2 regions of the Streptomyces sp. NPDC093065 genome follow, and region 2 is predicted to be linked to the other one. Evidence: predicted binding sites of a transcription regulator. Region 2 holds the regulator's gene; the other holds the start of a gene.
What was found. The regulator HrcA, encoded in region 2, represses chaperone genes, less so after heat shock. The targets are predictions, from matches to a motif close to TTNGCACTCNGNNNNNCNGAGTGCNAA.
Positions count from the first base shown of each region.

Region 1: a site for HrcA is predicted at 4,685-4,711, ahead of groES (co-chaperone GroES). Genes of this name have one in related genera too.

Region 1 covers NZ_JBIVPJ010000002.1:324,268-331,529, reverse strand. The annotation lists gene ACIQFU_RS04450 (SDR family NAD(P)-dependent oxidoreductase) at 1-130, shown strand, start outside; gene ACIQFU_RS04445 (hypothetical protein) at 467-1,672, shown strand; gene ACIQFU_RS04440 (cold shock domain-containing protein) at 2,102-2,419, opposite strand; gene groL (chaperonin GroEL) at 2,484-4,109, opposite strand; gene groES (co-chaperone GroES) at 4,230-4,538, opposite strand; gene ACIQFU_RS04425 (polysaccharide deacetylase family protein) at 4,859-5,596, opposite strand; gene ACIQFU_RS04420 (polysaccharide deacetylase family protein) at 5,593-6,573, opposite strand; gene ACIQFU_RS04415 (methyltransferase domain-containing protein) at 6,664-7,262, shown strand, end outside.
Region 2 covers NZ_JBIVPJ010000001.1:122,001-129,262, forward strand. The annotation lists gene ACIQFU_RS00515 (nitronate monooxygenase) at 1-602, opposite strand, end outside; gene dnaJ (molecular chaperone DnaJ) at 690-1,826, opposite strand; gene hrcA (heat-inducible transcriptional repressor HrcA) at 1,827-2,843, opposite strand; gene ACIQFU_RS00530 (MBL fold metallo-hydrolase) at 3,002-3,742, shown strand; gene ACIQFU_RS00535 (DUF3097 domain-containing protein) at 3,777-4,586, shown strand; gene hemW (radical SAM family heme chaperone HemW) at 4,713-5,945, opposite strand; gene ACIQFU_RS00545 (SpoIIE family protein phosphatase) at 5,990-7,262, opposite strand, start outside.

The DNA.
Region 1 (7,262 bases), on a different contig from region 2:
CTCCCGCGGCAGGTCCCTGTCGATCCCCGACCCCCGCTACAAGACCCTGATGGGCGCGGCGAAGCTGGTCCCGCGGGGCCTGCTGGGCGGGATCACCTCACGGACGGGGCGGAAGTACGGGCCGCAGTAGGGCAGTGGGGTGCCGGGAATCGCCCGGGACGAGCTGTCGCGTCTGCTTGTCCCGTACGCCCGTCTCGGCCTGACCAATGCCCCGCGCGCCGGTGGGCCGTCGCCGCTCTGCGTCGCCGACCACGCGGTGATCGAAACAGCGTTGCCCCTGGGGGCCGGTCGGGGTGCGTGTGCTGCGGCCGGCCACGATGCCGCTCGCGCGGGACGGACCATCACCCGAACGTGTGGTCTATCCCGGTCCTTGCCTGGCGCTGTGCCCGTGCGTCTTAGCGTCGGGTGGCTGCGCCCGCAGCGGGCGGGGAGGTCGCAGGTTCGGCGAGGGAGAGGACGGCATCGCGTGAACGCGGGCACGGGTGACGGGGGCGAAGTGTTCGTCAACGGCACGGACAGGGGGCGTACGGACGGAGTGAAGACGGGCCGGGGGCCCGTGACCGGGGGTGGGACGGTGCTGTTCTCCGACGCCCCCGGCAGTGGGGCACCGTGGGCGGCCCCGGCCTCCGTCCCGCCCGCCCGGACCGCCCCGCGTCCCCGGCCCGGCGGTGTCCCCGCCCGGGCCCGGAAGGCGGGGCGATGGGCGAAGGTCGCGCAGCGGATCGTGCCGGACGATCTCCAGCCCGAAGTGCTGCGCGTGGAGCTGACCGAGCTCGGGGACGCGTTCCGCGCGTACCAGCGGCGGCCCGAACCGGACCTCGCCGTCCTCGCCGATCTCCACGACCGCAAGGCCCGCGCTTTCGCCCTGTGGGCGGACGTCACCGGCGACGCGTCCCTGCGGGAGGAGGCGGACCGGGCCGCGGCGGCCGCGCGGACCACCCGCGAGATGGACGCCAACCGGCGCGGCCTCCTGGTGGATGGCGAAGGGCCCGTGATCGAGCGGTTGCTGACCCGGGGCCAGGGCGTCCACGCCCGCGGTGTGCTGGAGCACCTCCGCGCCGACTCCCCGCTCCCCGGGGCCGAGGCGCGGCTCGCCGTGCTGATGCTCACCCTGCGGGCCGCGCGCACCGGCACCGGGAACGTCACCGGGCAGGACCTCAGCGGCTGGTTGGCGTCGGACGCCGAGGAGGTGCTCCGGCAACTGGTCGACGCGGGCTGGCTGGTGCTGCCGGAGGACGTCACCGTCGAGGACGCGCTGATGTCCCGGCCCGAGGAACCCACCCAGGTCACGGTGCCCACGCTGATTCCCACCCGGCCCCGCCCGTTCTTCTTCGGCAAGGTCACCCGGGCCCGGCTCTCGGGGTGGGCGCAGAAGGTGGTGGGCGACCGGAAGCTGCGGAAGAAGAAGGCGGGGCCCGCCACGCGGCTCCTCGCCGTGTACACCGCCGCCCACAGCCGTCCCGACGGGTGCCTCGGAGGTGCGGACGAGGACGTCGAGGGGCTCGCGCTGGACGTGGTCGCCCCGTTCTGCGGCCTGCGGCCCGAAAACGTCGCCGAGCACGCCGGTCTGCTGGTCGCCGCGGGCTGGCTCGCGGAGGAAGTCGACACCGCCGGGGAGCGGCTGCGGGGGCGGCTCACCGAGCGGGTACTGCCGTTGAGCGGGCTGCTGTGACGGCTCCTCGGTGACGCGGCACCTCTGTGTCGCCGGAGCGGCCCGACGGCCGCCGGTCCGACCGCCCCGACAGGTGCCGAACGCCTGCCACCGGCCGAGCGGGCGGGCGCATGACCGGCGCCGCCGACTCGACGAGCGGTTCGCACCCGGACCGAACGCGCGTCCCAGCAGGCACTGAACGGGCCCTGCTGATCGAGGACGTCTTGGCCAATGCCACGCTCGCCGCGTCCCTTCCGTCCGTCGTCCCGCGGCACCGGATCGTCGACGACCGTTTCGTGCGGCTGCGCGACGACGTGACCGGGCCGTCGTGGCGGGCGGCGTCCGGACGCGCTCGGCACGCCCGGACGCCGGCACGCCCGGTGCGCGTGGCCGAGTCAGCCGTCAACCGGATCTCCGCACCCGTACAGATGCGGAGAACCGGCGCGCGCGTCAGGAGTCGTGGGCGATGTGCAGACCGGACGCGTAGCCCGGCCGGTGCCCGTCCGCTTCGTCCGGACGGCGGTCCGTGGCCGTCTTCGGCCGGACGCACACGGCGCGCCACTGGTACTCGGCCCGCTCGGCCCGCCCGGCCGAGAACACGGCACTCCGGCCTGCGGCCGGTTCGCGGAAGCCCTCGGCCTCGATCACCGAGAAGTGCGCCCGGACCCGCTCCGGAAGGGCGTCGGACGCGGGTACGCCCCGGCCCTCTTCGCTGTGCCGCTCCAGCTCGCGGCCGGTGCACACCTCGCCGGGCGGGATCCCCGGCATGGGTGTCGGGACGGGAAGGGCCCGGCATCCACCGGGATGCCGGGCCCTTCTACGAGCGTGTCGCTCAGTGGGCGTGGCCGTGGCCGTGGCCCGCGGCGGCCGGCTCTTCCTCTTCCTTCTTCTCGACGACCAGGGTCTCGGTCGTCAGCAGGAGGGAGGCGATGGAGGCGGCGTTCTCCAGGGCGGAGCGGGTGACCTTCACCGGGTCGATGACGCCGGCCTTGACCAGGTCGCCGTACTCGCCGGTGGCGGCGTTGAAGCCCTGGCCCTTGTCGAGCTCGGCGACCTTGGAGGTGATGACGTAGCCCTCCAGGCCGGCGTTCTCGGCGATCCAGCGCAGCGGCTCGACGGCGGCGCGGCGGACGACCGCGACACCGGTGGCCTCGTCGCCGGTCTTGCCGAGGTTGCCCTCCAGCACCTTGACGGCGTGGACCAGCGCGGAGCCACCACCGGAGACGATGCCCTCCTCGACCGCGGCGCGGGTCGCGGAGATGGCGTCCTCCAGACGGTGCTTGCGCTCCTTCAGCTCCACCTCGGTGGCGGCGCCGACCTTGATCACGCACACGCCGCCGGCCAGCTTCGCGAGGCGCTCCTGGAGCTTCTCGCGGTCCCAGTCGGAGTCCGTGGACTCGATCTCGGCCTTGATCTGGGCGATGCGGCCCTCGACCTCGTCGCGCTTGCCGGCACCGTCGACGATGGTGGTGTCGTCCTTGGTGACGGTGATGCGGCGGGCGGTGCCGAGCACGTCCAGGCCGACCTGGTCGAGCTTGAGGCCGACCTCCTCGGAGATGACCGTGGCACCGGTGAGGACGGCCATGTCCTGCAGCATCGCCTTGCGGCGGTCGCCGAAGCCGGGGGCCTTGACGGCCACCGCGTTGAAGGTGCCGCGGATCTTGTTGACGACGAGGGTGGAGAGCGCCTCGCCCTCCAGGTCCTCGGCGATGATCAGCAGCGGCTTGGAGGCGTTCGCCTGGATGACCTTCTCCAGCAGCGGCAGCAGGTCCGCGATGGAGGAGATCTTGCCCTGGTTGATCAGGATGTACGGGTCGTCGAGGACGGCCTCCATGCGCTCCTGGTCCGTCACGAAGTACGGCGACAGGTAGCCCTTGTCGAAGGCCATGCCCTCGGTGAAGTCCAGCTCCAGACCGAAGGTGTTGGACTCCTCGACGGTGATGACACCGTCCTTGCCGACCTTGTCCATCGCCTCGGCGATCAGCTCGCCGACCTGCTGGTCCTGGGCGGACAGCGCGGCCACGGCGGCGATGTCGGACTTCTCGTCGATCGGGCGGGCGGTGGCGAGGAGGTCCTCGGAGACGGCCTTGACGGCGGCGTCGATGCCCTTCTTGAGCAGCGCCGGGGAGGCACCCGCGGCGACGTTCTTCAGGCCCTCGCGCACGAGCGCCTGGGCGAGCACGGTGGCGGTGGTGGTGCCGTCACCCGCGATGTCGTTGGTCTTGGTCGCCACCTCCTTCACCAGCTGGGCGCCGAGGTTCTCGTACGGGTCCTCGACCTCGACCTCGCGGGCGATGGTGACGCCGTCGTTGGTGATGGTGGGGGCGCCGAACTTCTTGTCGATGACGACGTTGCGGCCCTTGGGGCCGATCGTCACCTTCACCGTGTCGGCGAGCTTGTTGACGCCGCGCTCGAGGGCGCGACGGGCGTCCTCGTCGAACTTCAGGATCTTCGCCATGGGAGCGTGAGCCCTCTTCCGGAAATCTTGGGGTTATACGGCAACTGCGCCCCCGACGCCCGGCTTTTTATGGTCGCGGGAGCCAGGGGCGCAGCTGGAAAGCAAGGTGCTTCGGGTGAACTACTTCTCGACGATCGCGAGCACGTCGCGGGCCGAGAGGACGAGGTACTCCTCGCCGTTGTACTTCACCTCGGTGCCGCCGTACTTGCTGTAGAGCACGACGTCGCCGACGCTGACGTCGAGCGGAAGACGGTTGCCGTCCTCGAAGCGGCCCGGGCCCACGGCCAGGACGACGCCCTCCTGGGGCTTCTCCTTGGCGGTGTCCGGAATGACCAGGCCCGAAGCCGTGGTCTGCTCGGCGTCGAGCGGCTGGACCACGATGCGGTCCTCGAGCGGCTTGATGGCAACCTTGGAGCTGGCGGTCGTCACGATCCGACCTCCCCCTTCGGAGATCTCACGGGGTTAACTGTCTGAGGTGGCGACCAGGTCGATCCGTCGTCGCGGGTGCCGGACCTGCCCGTCGCTTTGTTGGCACTCTCCGGTGGGGAGTGCCAGACCCGAGACTATGACCGCGATTAGCACTCGGTCAAGCGGAGTGCCAATGCCGGCGGCGCGTCGGCGGGGTTTTCGGGTGAACACCGGTTCGTGGAGGCACCCTGCGCGGGTGTGGGCGCCGCTGGGGGCTGCCCCCCCCCAGACCCCCGCTTCGGCCTGAACGGCCTCGTCCTCGAACGCCGGACGGGCTGTGACTAAAGGTATTTTTCCAGGTTGCCCACCCTCAGCCCCTGCTCCTCGATCGTCTCCAGCAGACGTTCCGTGCGGGCCGCCAGGTTCGCGGCCGTCGCGTCGTCCGGGTCCACGGCCACGACGTCGCCGGGGTGGAGGCGGTGGTCGCCGCCGCCGGCGTAGGTGAGGTCGCCCCCGGCGTCGAGGGCGGCGCGCCACAGGACCAGGGCCGTGATGCCGCAGTCGGCGGCGGCGCGCAGGGTGGTGGTGTCGTAGCCGCCGTGCGGCGGGCGGAAGAGGTGGGCGCGGACGCCGAAGCGTGACTTGAGCTTGGTCTGCTGGCCGCAGATCTCGGCCCGCTGGCCGGCGTAGGGCAGGCCACGCAGGGAGCGGTGGTCGAGGGTGTGGTTCTGCAGGCTCGCGCCGAACGGGCGCAGCCGGGCGAGGTCGCCGTACACCGGTCCGGCGACGGTGTCGGTGAGGAACAGGGTGACCGGGAGCCGCCGTTCGCGGATCAGCGCGGCGAAGGCGGGGTCGCGCTCGGCGCTGTCGTCGTAGGTGAGGAAGACGACCGGGTCGTCGGTGCGGACGTGGTCCACGACCGGCGGCAGCTGCCGTCCCTGGCCGGCGTCCTGGGCGGGGTTCCCGGCCGCCGCGCGTTCGGCGGGGGCGGCGGGCCGGTCGCAGCCGGTGAGCGGGAGCAGCGGGAGCAGGAGGGCTGCCAGGGCGGCGCCGGCCGGGCGGAACCGCCCCCGCCTCACAGGTAGTCCTCCAGGCGGGCCACCGCGTACCCGTCGGCGGTGATCCGGTCCAGGAAGCGGCGGACCATGTCGGTCATCGTGCCGTCCCAGTCGCTCTTGCCCCGGAAGTGGGTGAGGACGATGTCGCCGGGGTGCAGGTCCTGGTCCCACTCGCGGTACTCCCAGTGGTCGACGTACACCTCCTCGCTCCAGATCGGGGCGTACTTGATGCCGCAGGACTTGGCCGCGCGCAGGGTGTCGTGGTTGTAGTTGCCGTAGGGCGGGCGGAAGAGGGCGGGGCGCTTGCCGTAGTGCTTCTCCATCACGTCCTGCATGCCACAGATCTCGCGCTTCTGCTCCTCGTAGGAGAGCCCGGGGAGGTAGGGGTGGCTCAGGGTGTGGTTGTTGAGGGTGATGCCTCGGGCCTGCATCTTCTTGAAGTAGCCGTAGTCGTCCTTGATCTCCTCGTCGGTGAGGAAGACGGTGTACGGGATCTTCAGCTCGCTCATCATCTTCAGGAACTCCGGGTCCTTGTTGGAACCGTCGTCGATGGTGAGGAAGACGATCTTCTCCTTGGTGGGGACCGTGGTGAAGACCGGCGGGAGGTTCTCCGTCTCCTGGCCGTCGACCTCGAAGCCCTCCCGGGCCTTGATCTCCGGCTTCTTCCCGGGGGGCGCGGGTGCCGTCAGCGGGACCTTCTTGAGGTCCCAGCGCTTGGCGGCGGCGACCAGGGCAGCCCGGGCCTCGCGCGCCTTGGCCGCACCGTCCACCGCCCGGGCCGGGGGCGCCTTCGGGGCCTGCTGGCCGGCCGCGCCCCGCACCCCGTGGTCGTCGCCCTGCGCGCAGCCGCCGGCGAGGGCGGCGACGGCGAGGACGGCGGTGGCGGTCGCTCCGCGCCGGCGAAGTGCTCTGCGGCGTGCCCTGTGCAGTGCGGGACCGGATGCCCGGGACGCGCCACGCGACGCCCGACTTTTGTCATTTTGTACGACTTCTCGCATGGTGCCGGATCCTCGCAGCCGCCGGCCGTCGAACCCGGTCCGACACCTCGCCGGGAGCGCACCATCCACCGACTGGCCCACAATGAGGCGGTGAACGACCTGGACTCCCTCCTCGCCCTGCTCGCCCCCGAAGGCCGCGCGCTGCTCGACGAGGTGCGCGACACCGACCCCGCGCGGGAGTTGGCGGTCGCCACCCGGCTGCGGCGCACCCACCCCGCCGAGCTGGTGTCGGCCGCGCTCGGGCAGGCGCGGCTGCGGCAGCGGGCGGTGGCGAAGTTCGGGGCCGAGGACGCCGGGCGGATGTTCTTCACGCCCAACGGGGTCGAGCAGTCGACGCGGGGGAGTGTGGCGGCCTACCGGGCGGAGTGCCTCCGGGCAGCCGGCGTGCGGTCCGTCGCCGATCTGTGCTGCGGGATCGGCGGCGACGCGATCGCGCTGGCCCGCGCCGGGATCCGGGTCCTCGCCGTCGACCGCGACCCGGTCACGGCCGCGGCGGCCCGTGCCAACGCCGACGCCCTCGGGCTCGCCGACCTGATCGAGGTGCGCGAGGCCGACGTGGCAGAAGTGGACACGGCCGGATACGACGCCGTGTTCGTCGACCCCGCCAGGCGTTCCTCCAAGCGCGGCCGGATCTTCGATCCGGAGGCCTACTCCCCGCCCCTGTCCTGGGCCGTGTCCGCCGCGCTCGG
Region 2 (7,262 bases):
GCGACCAGCGACAGCAGTCCAGTGCCCGCGCCGCCGGTCTCCGGGTTGTCCCGGTGGGTGCCCTGGTGGCCGCCGGCCTCGGCGCCCTGCGCGATCACCGCGTCGGCGCCGGACTGCTCGACGGCCCGGGCCTCGTCCGCGGTGGTCGCGGAGACCAGGGCGAAGGTGCCCACGCGGTGCAGGGAGTCGACGACCTCACGGCTGGGGACACCGAAGTGGAAGGACACCACCGGTACGGGGTTGTCGAGCAGTACGGCGAGCTTGGTGTCGTAGCCGTCGTCCCGGCCGCAGTCGGGGTCGCCCAGCTCCGTCTCGTACCAGGCGGCCTCGCCGGCCAGCTGGTGGGCGTAGACGTCGACGGCGGCGGGGTCGGCCGTCTCGGGCTGCGGCAGGAACAGGTTGACGCCGAAAGGGCGGCTCGTCAGTCCCCGCAGATGCTTGATCTCCTGGTACATGCCGTCCGCCGTCTTGTACCCGGCGGCCAGGAAGCCCAGCCCGCCAGCCTCGGACACGGCGGCCGCGAGCCGTGGCACGGAGACGCCGCCCGCCATGGGCGCCTGCACGATCGGGTAGGGGAAGAGATCGGTCAGTGCGGAGGACATGACGGCATGTTGTCACGTCCTCCGCACAAGTCCGAATCCGGGCTTCCGTTGGCATACGCCAGGAGCATCCGCATCCCCGGAGGGACCTCAGCGCCCGTTGAACGCGTCCTTCAGCCGCGAGAACAACCCCTGCTGCCCCGGCTGGAACTGCCCCGTCGGGCGTTCCTCGCCGCGGAGCTTGGCCAGTTCGCGCAGGAGGCGTTCCTGTTCGGGGTCGAGCTTGCCCGGGGTGGTGACCTCGACGTGGACGATGAGGTCGCCGCGGCCGCCGCCGCGCAGGTGGGTGACGCCCCGGCCGTGCTTCGGGATCGACTGGCCGGACTGGGTGCCCGGGCGGATGTCGACCTCCTCCATGCCGTCCAGGGTCTCCAGCGGCACCTTCGTGCCGAGGGCGGCCGCCGTCATCGGGATGGTGACCGTGCAGTGCAGGTCGTCGCCGCGCCGCTGGAAGGTCGAGTGGGGCAGCTCGTGGATCTCGACGTACAGGTCACCGGCGGGACCGCCGCCGGGGCCGACCTCGCCCTCGCCCGCGAGCTGGATCCGGGTGCCGTTGTCGACACCGGCCGGGATCTTCACGGTGAGGGTGCGCCGGGAGCGGACCCGGCCGTCGCCCGCGCACTCGGGGCACGGGGTGGGGACCACGGTGCCGAAGCCCTGGCACTGGGGGCACGGGCGGGAGGTCATGACCTGGCCCAGGAAGGACCGGGTGACCTGCGAGACCTCACCGCGGCCGCGGCACATGTCGCACGTCTGGGCCGACGTGCCGGGCGCCGCGCCCTCGCCGTTGCAGGTGTTGCAGACGACCGCGGTGTCGACCTGGATGTCCTTGGTCGTACCGAACGCGGCCTCGTCCAGCTCGACCTCGATGCGGATCATCGCGTCCTGGCCCCGGCGGGTGCGCGAGCGCGGTCCGCGCTGCGACGCCGTACCGAAGAACGCGTCCATGATGTCCGAGAAGTTCCCGAAGCCACCCGCGCCGAAGCCGCCGGCCCCGCCGCCGCCCGCCTGCGAGAGCGGGTCGCCGCCGAGGTCGTAGACCTGCTTCTTCTGCGGGTCCGACAGCACCTCGTAGGCGGCGTTGATCTCCTTGAACCGCTCCTGGGTCTTCGGATCGGGGTTGACGTCCGGGTGCAGCTCGCGCGCGAGCCTCCGGAACGCCTTCTTGATCTCGTCCTGGGAGGCGTCGCGGCGCACGCCGAGTACGGCGTAGTAGTCCGTGGCCACCTACGACTCCGCCAGGATCTGTCCGACGTACCGTGCCACTGCGCGTACCGCTCCCATCGTTCCCGGGTAATCCATGCGGGTCGGTCCGACCACGCCGAGCTTGGCAACCGCCTCGCCGCCCGAACCGTAGCCGACCGACACGACGGACGTTGAGTTGAGTCCCTCGTGGGCGTTCTCGTGACCGATCCGTACGGTCACGCCCGGATCCTTCGCCTCGCCGAGCAGCTTGAGGAGCACGACCTGCTCCTCCAGCGCCTCCAGCACCGGCCGGATCACCAAGGGGAAGTCGTGCCCGAAGCGGGTCAGATTGGCGGTGCCGCCGATCATCAGCCGCTCCTCGTTCTCCTCGACCAGCGTCTCCAGGAGAGTGGAGAGCACGGTGGAGACCGTACCGCGATCCTCGGCCTCGAACGCCTCCGGCAGTTCCTCGACCAGGCCGGGCACGTCCGTGAAACGGCGTCCCGCGACCCGGCTGTTGAGCCGCGCCCGCAGGTCGGCCAGCGATGCCTCGCCGAACGGCGCCGGGCAGTCGACCATCCGCTGCTCGACCCGGCCGGTGTCCGTGATCAGCACGAGCATCAGGCGCGCGGGCGCGAGCGCGAGCAGCTCCACGTGCCGCACGGTCGAGCGGGTCAGCGACGGATACTGCACGACGGCGACCTGCCGGGTGAGCTGCGCGAGCAGCCGCACCGTGCGGGCCACGACGTCGTCGAGGTCGACGGCGCCCTCCAGGAAGTTCTGGATGGCGCGCCGCTCGGGCGCGGTCATCGGCTTGACGCCGGCCAGCTTGTCGACGAAGAGCCGGTAGCCCTTGTCGGTCGGGATGCGCCCGGCGCTGGTGTGCGGCTGGGCGATGAACCCCTCGTCCTCCAGGGCCGCCATGTCGTTGCGCACGGTGGCCGGCGAGACGCCGAGATTGTGCCGTTCGGTGAGGGCCTTGGAACCGACCGGCTCCTCGGTGCCGACGTAGTCCTGGACGATGGCGCGCAGCACCTGAAGCCTGCGTTCACTGAGCATCCGGCGCGCACCTCCAGCTGTCGTCCGCCCGATTCGGCCTGTCTGAACCTGTCTGTCCTGGCACTCATGGCTCGCGAGTGCCAGACTTCCCCGGGCCAGTGTACGGCCGTGGGGTACGCACCCGGCAAGGCCGTGACGATGCCGTTAGCGTCGTCGCCGTGACGGTGACTTGGGAAGAGCTGGGCTGGGAGCGGCTGGCGGGCGGAGTGGGGCGGTGCCGGCTGCCGGGCTGGGACTGCACGGCGGGGCTGGTGCTCGGCGCGGACACGGTGCTGATGGTGGACGCGGGGTCGAGCCTGGCGGAGGGCGCCCGGTTGCGCGAGGCGGCGCGACGGCTCGCCGGCCGCCGTGTGACACATCTCGCGCTGACCCACCCGCATTTCGACCACGTCTTCGGCGCGGCGGCGTTCGAGGACGCGGAGGTGTACGGCGCCGCGGGTACGGGCGCGCTGTTCGCGCCGGGCGGACAGGGGCGGGAGGCGCTGCGCGCGGACGCGGTGGCGGAGGGGCTGGACGCGCGGGCGGCACGGGCGGCGGCCGACGCGCTCGTCCCCGTCCCGCACGAGATCGGCGACGCGTGCGGACTCGACCTGGGCGACGGCGGGCGGGTGCTGCTGGCCGACGTGGGCTCGGGCCACTCCGGGCACGATCTGGCGGTGCTGGTCCTGGTGCCGGGGTCCCCGGCGGTCGTCTTCTGCGGCGACCTGGTCGAGGAGTCCGGCGATCCCCAGGCCGGCCCCGACGCCGTACCGGAGCGCTGGCCCGCCGCCCTGGACCGGCTGCTGGAGCTGGGCGGCGCGGACGCGCTGTACGTTCCCGGTCACGGAGCGGTGGTGGACGCCGGGTTCGTGCGGGCCCAACGGGACGCGCTGGCCGCCCGGTTCGGCGTGTCGCGCTGATCATCGGGCGGGCGTTCCTCGTATCGTCAGCAGAATGCGCCAGTACTCCGCCGACCTGACCCCTCCGTGGAAGAAACCGCAGCCCGTTCCCGAGGTGCCGGCCGAGCCGGGCCTGGTGGTCGAGGAGCCCGGCACCGGGTTCTGCGGCGCGGTGATCGGCTGCGAGGCGGGCACGGTGACGCTGGAGGACCGCTTCGGCAAGCACCGGGTGTTCCCGATGGAACCGCGCGGTTTCCTGCTGGAGGGGCGCGTGGTGACGCTGGTCCGCCCGTCGTCTTCCTCCGGTCCGGCACGCCCCTCCCGTACGGCGTCCGGTTCGGTCGCCGTCCCCGGTGCCCGCGCGCGGGTGGCGCGCGCCGGGCGCATCTACGTCGAGGGGCGGCACGACGCCGAACTGGTCGAGAAGGTCTGGGGCGACGACCTGCGCATCGAGGGCGTCGTCGTGGAGTACCTGGGCGGCGTGGACGACCTCCCGTCGATCGTCACCGACTTCGCGCCCGGTCCCGACGCCCGGCTGGGTGTCCTGGTGGACCACCTGGTGCCGGGTTCGAAGGAGTGGCGGATCGCGGAGGCGGTGACGAGCGAGCACGCGCTGGTCGTGGGCCACCCGTACATCGACATCTGGGAGGCCGTGAAGCCGTCCTCGGTCGGCATCGACGGCTGGCCCCGGGTGCCGCGCGGCCAGGACTGGAAGACGGGGGTGTGCCGGGCGCTGGGGTGGCCGTCGGAGAACACGGGGGCGGTGTGGCAGGCGATCCTGGCGCGGGTGGGGTCGTACAAGGACCTGGAGCCGGAGTTGTTGGGCAGTGTGGAACGGCTCATTGATCACGTAACCGTGTCTTGAACATCGTCCGGTCGTTGACAGACCGGGCCTGGTGGTCTGCTCTCCGCCCCTGCGGAGATGGTCCGTCGATCAGCTCGTCCACACGGCCGAGCAGTTCCTGCTCCCCGCGGAAGCGGGGATGACCCCTCAGTCCACCAGGTCCCGCACCACCGCGTCCGCCAGCAGCCGCCCGCGCAGGGTCAGAACCGCACTCCCTGCGTCGTACGGCCCCTTCTGGAGCAGCCCGTCGGACAGCGCACGCCGGGCCGCCGCGAGCCCCGCCTCCCGCAGCAGCGACAACGGCGCCCCCTCCCGCAGCCGCAGCTCCAGCAGGACGCGCTCCACCCGCCGGTCCTCGTCCGTCAGGACCTCACGCCCGGCGCCCGGCGACTTCCCCGCCGCCAGCGCCCCCGCGTACGCCCCCGGATGCTTCACGTTCCACCACCGCACGCCCCCCACGTGGGAGTGCGCCCCCGGCCCAGCACCCCACCAGTCGGCGCCCCGCCAGTACAGCTCGTTGTGCAGGCACCGCCCGGCGTCGGAGGTGGCCCAGTTCGACACCTCGTACCAGTCGAAGCCCGCCGCCGCGAGGGTCTCCTCGGCGATCAGGTACCGGTCGGCGTGCACGTCGTCGTCGGTCATCGGGACCTCGCCGCGTCGGATGCGCCGGGCCAGCCGGGTGCCCTCCTCGACGATCAGGGCGTACGCCGAGACGTGATCGGGCCCGGCGCCGAGCGCGGCGTCCAGGGAGGCCCGCCAGTCGTCGTCGGACTCACCGGGGGTGCCGTAGATCAGGTCGAGGTTGACGTGGTCGAAGCCGGCCGCGCGAGCCTCGGCGACGCAGGCCTCGGGGCGGCCGGGGGTGTGGGTGCGGTCGAGGATCTTCAGGACGTGCTGCTTGGCGCTCTGCATGCCGAAGGAGATCCGGTTGAAGCCGCCCTCGCGGAGGGTGGCGAGGTACGCCGGGTCGACCGACTCCGGGTTGGCCTCCGTCGTGATCTCCGCGTCCGGCGCCAGGCCGAACTCCTCGCGGACCGCGCCCAGCATCCGCACCAGGTCACCGGCGGCCAGCAGGGTGGGCGTACCGCCGCCGACGAAGACCGTGCGGACCTCGCGGGGGTCGTCGCCGAGCACCTTGCGGGCCAGGCGGACCTCGTCGACGAGGGTGTCGGCGTAGTTGTCGCGGGAGGCGAGGACGCCGCCGGTGCCGCGCAGCTCCGTGGCGGTGTAGGTGTTGAAGTCGCAGTAGCCGCAGCGGGTCGCGCAGTACGGCACGTGCAGGTAGAAGCCGAGGGGGCGGCCGGCGGCCCCGGCGAGCGCGGACGCGGGCAGGGCGCCGTCGGCGGGGACGGGCTCGCCGTCGGGGAGTGCGGAGGGCATGCGTTCCATTGTCCCGCACCCGGCCGGATCCCCTGCCCGCCCGCTCACTCCGCCTGGAGCACCAGCAGCGCCAGGTCGTCTTCCGGGGGCCGGGACCCGAACTCGTGCACCAGCCGCCTGATGCGCTCGGCGACCAGCTCGGCGTCCAGGCCCGTGCACCCGGCCAGCGCGGCGGCGAGTCCGTCGCCGTCGTCGAACTGGCGGGAGCCGCTGCGCCGCTCGGTGACCCCGTCCGTGACGCACAGCAGGGTGTCGCCGGAGCGCAGCTCGAAGGTCTCGCTGACGTACGTCGCGTCCTCGACTACGCCGAGGAGGGTCTGCGGGCACGCCACGGTGGAAACGGCGCCGTCGGGCCCGAGGAGCAGCGGCAGCGGGTGTCCGGCGGAGGCGAGGGTGCAGCGGACGCCGCCCTCGACGGGGACCAGCTCGCCGTAGAGCAGGGAGAGGAATCGGGTCTGCGGTCCGTCGCCCGGGGCAACCGGTGGGCCTCCGGCGGCGACCAGGGCGCGGGCGGCGGCGTCGGCGGCCTCGGTGGCGTCGTCGAGGAGGAGCTGGTTGAGGCGGTCGAGGACGTCCGGGACGCCGTACTGCTCGCGGGCCAGCAGCCGCAGCCAGGGCCGGGCGAGCCCGATGACGACGGCGGCCTCGGGGCCCTTGCCCTGGACGTCGCCCACGGCGAAGCACCAGCGGCCGTCGCCGGCCGGGAAGAGGTCGTAGAAGTCACCGCTGGGGCCGCCCTTGTCGCGCGGTTCGTAGACCAGGGCGCTGCGCACGCCGGGGATCTCGGCGACGGCGCCGGGCAGCAGGCCGCGCTGGAGCACGGCGCTGATGGTGGCCTGCCGGGCGTACTGGCGGGCAGCGCCGATGGCCAGCGCCACCCGGCGGCTGAGGTCCTCGACCAGCCCGGTGATCTCGTCGGGGAAGCCGGGGAAGCCGGGGAAGCCGCTGGTGTCACAGATGTCCGGGCCGCCCTGAGCGCCCGAGGCGCCCGGGGCGCCCAGAGCGCCGTCGGTGCCCTGGGCGTCCTGGGTGTCCAGAAGACCCGCAGGGCCGGCCCGTCCGATGACCAGGGTGCCCAGCGGCCGGCCGCCGGCGACCAGGCGGTAGGCGAGCGCGGTGCCGTGTGTGCCGAGTGCCTCGCCGGGCCAGGGGTGGCCGACGGGGCCGGAGCGCCACGGGTCGCGGGGACGGGGCGGCTCCTTCTCCAGGGCCGCGCGCAGTTCGTCGAGGTGGCCCTCGCCGGCGTGCCACACGCGGGCCAGCCGGGCGCCGACGGACGCCCCGGAGTCGTCGCTCCAGGCGCCCCGGCCCAGGGTC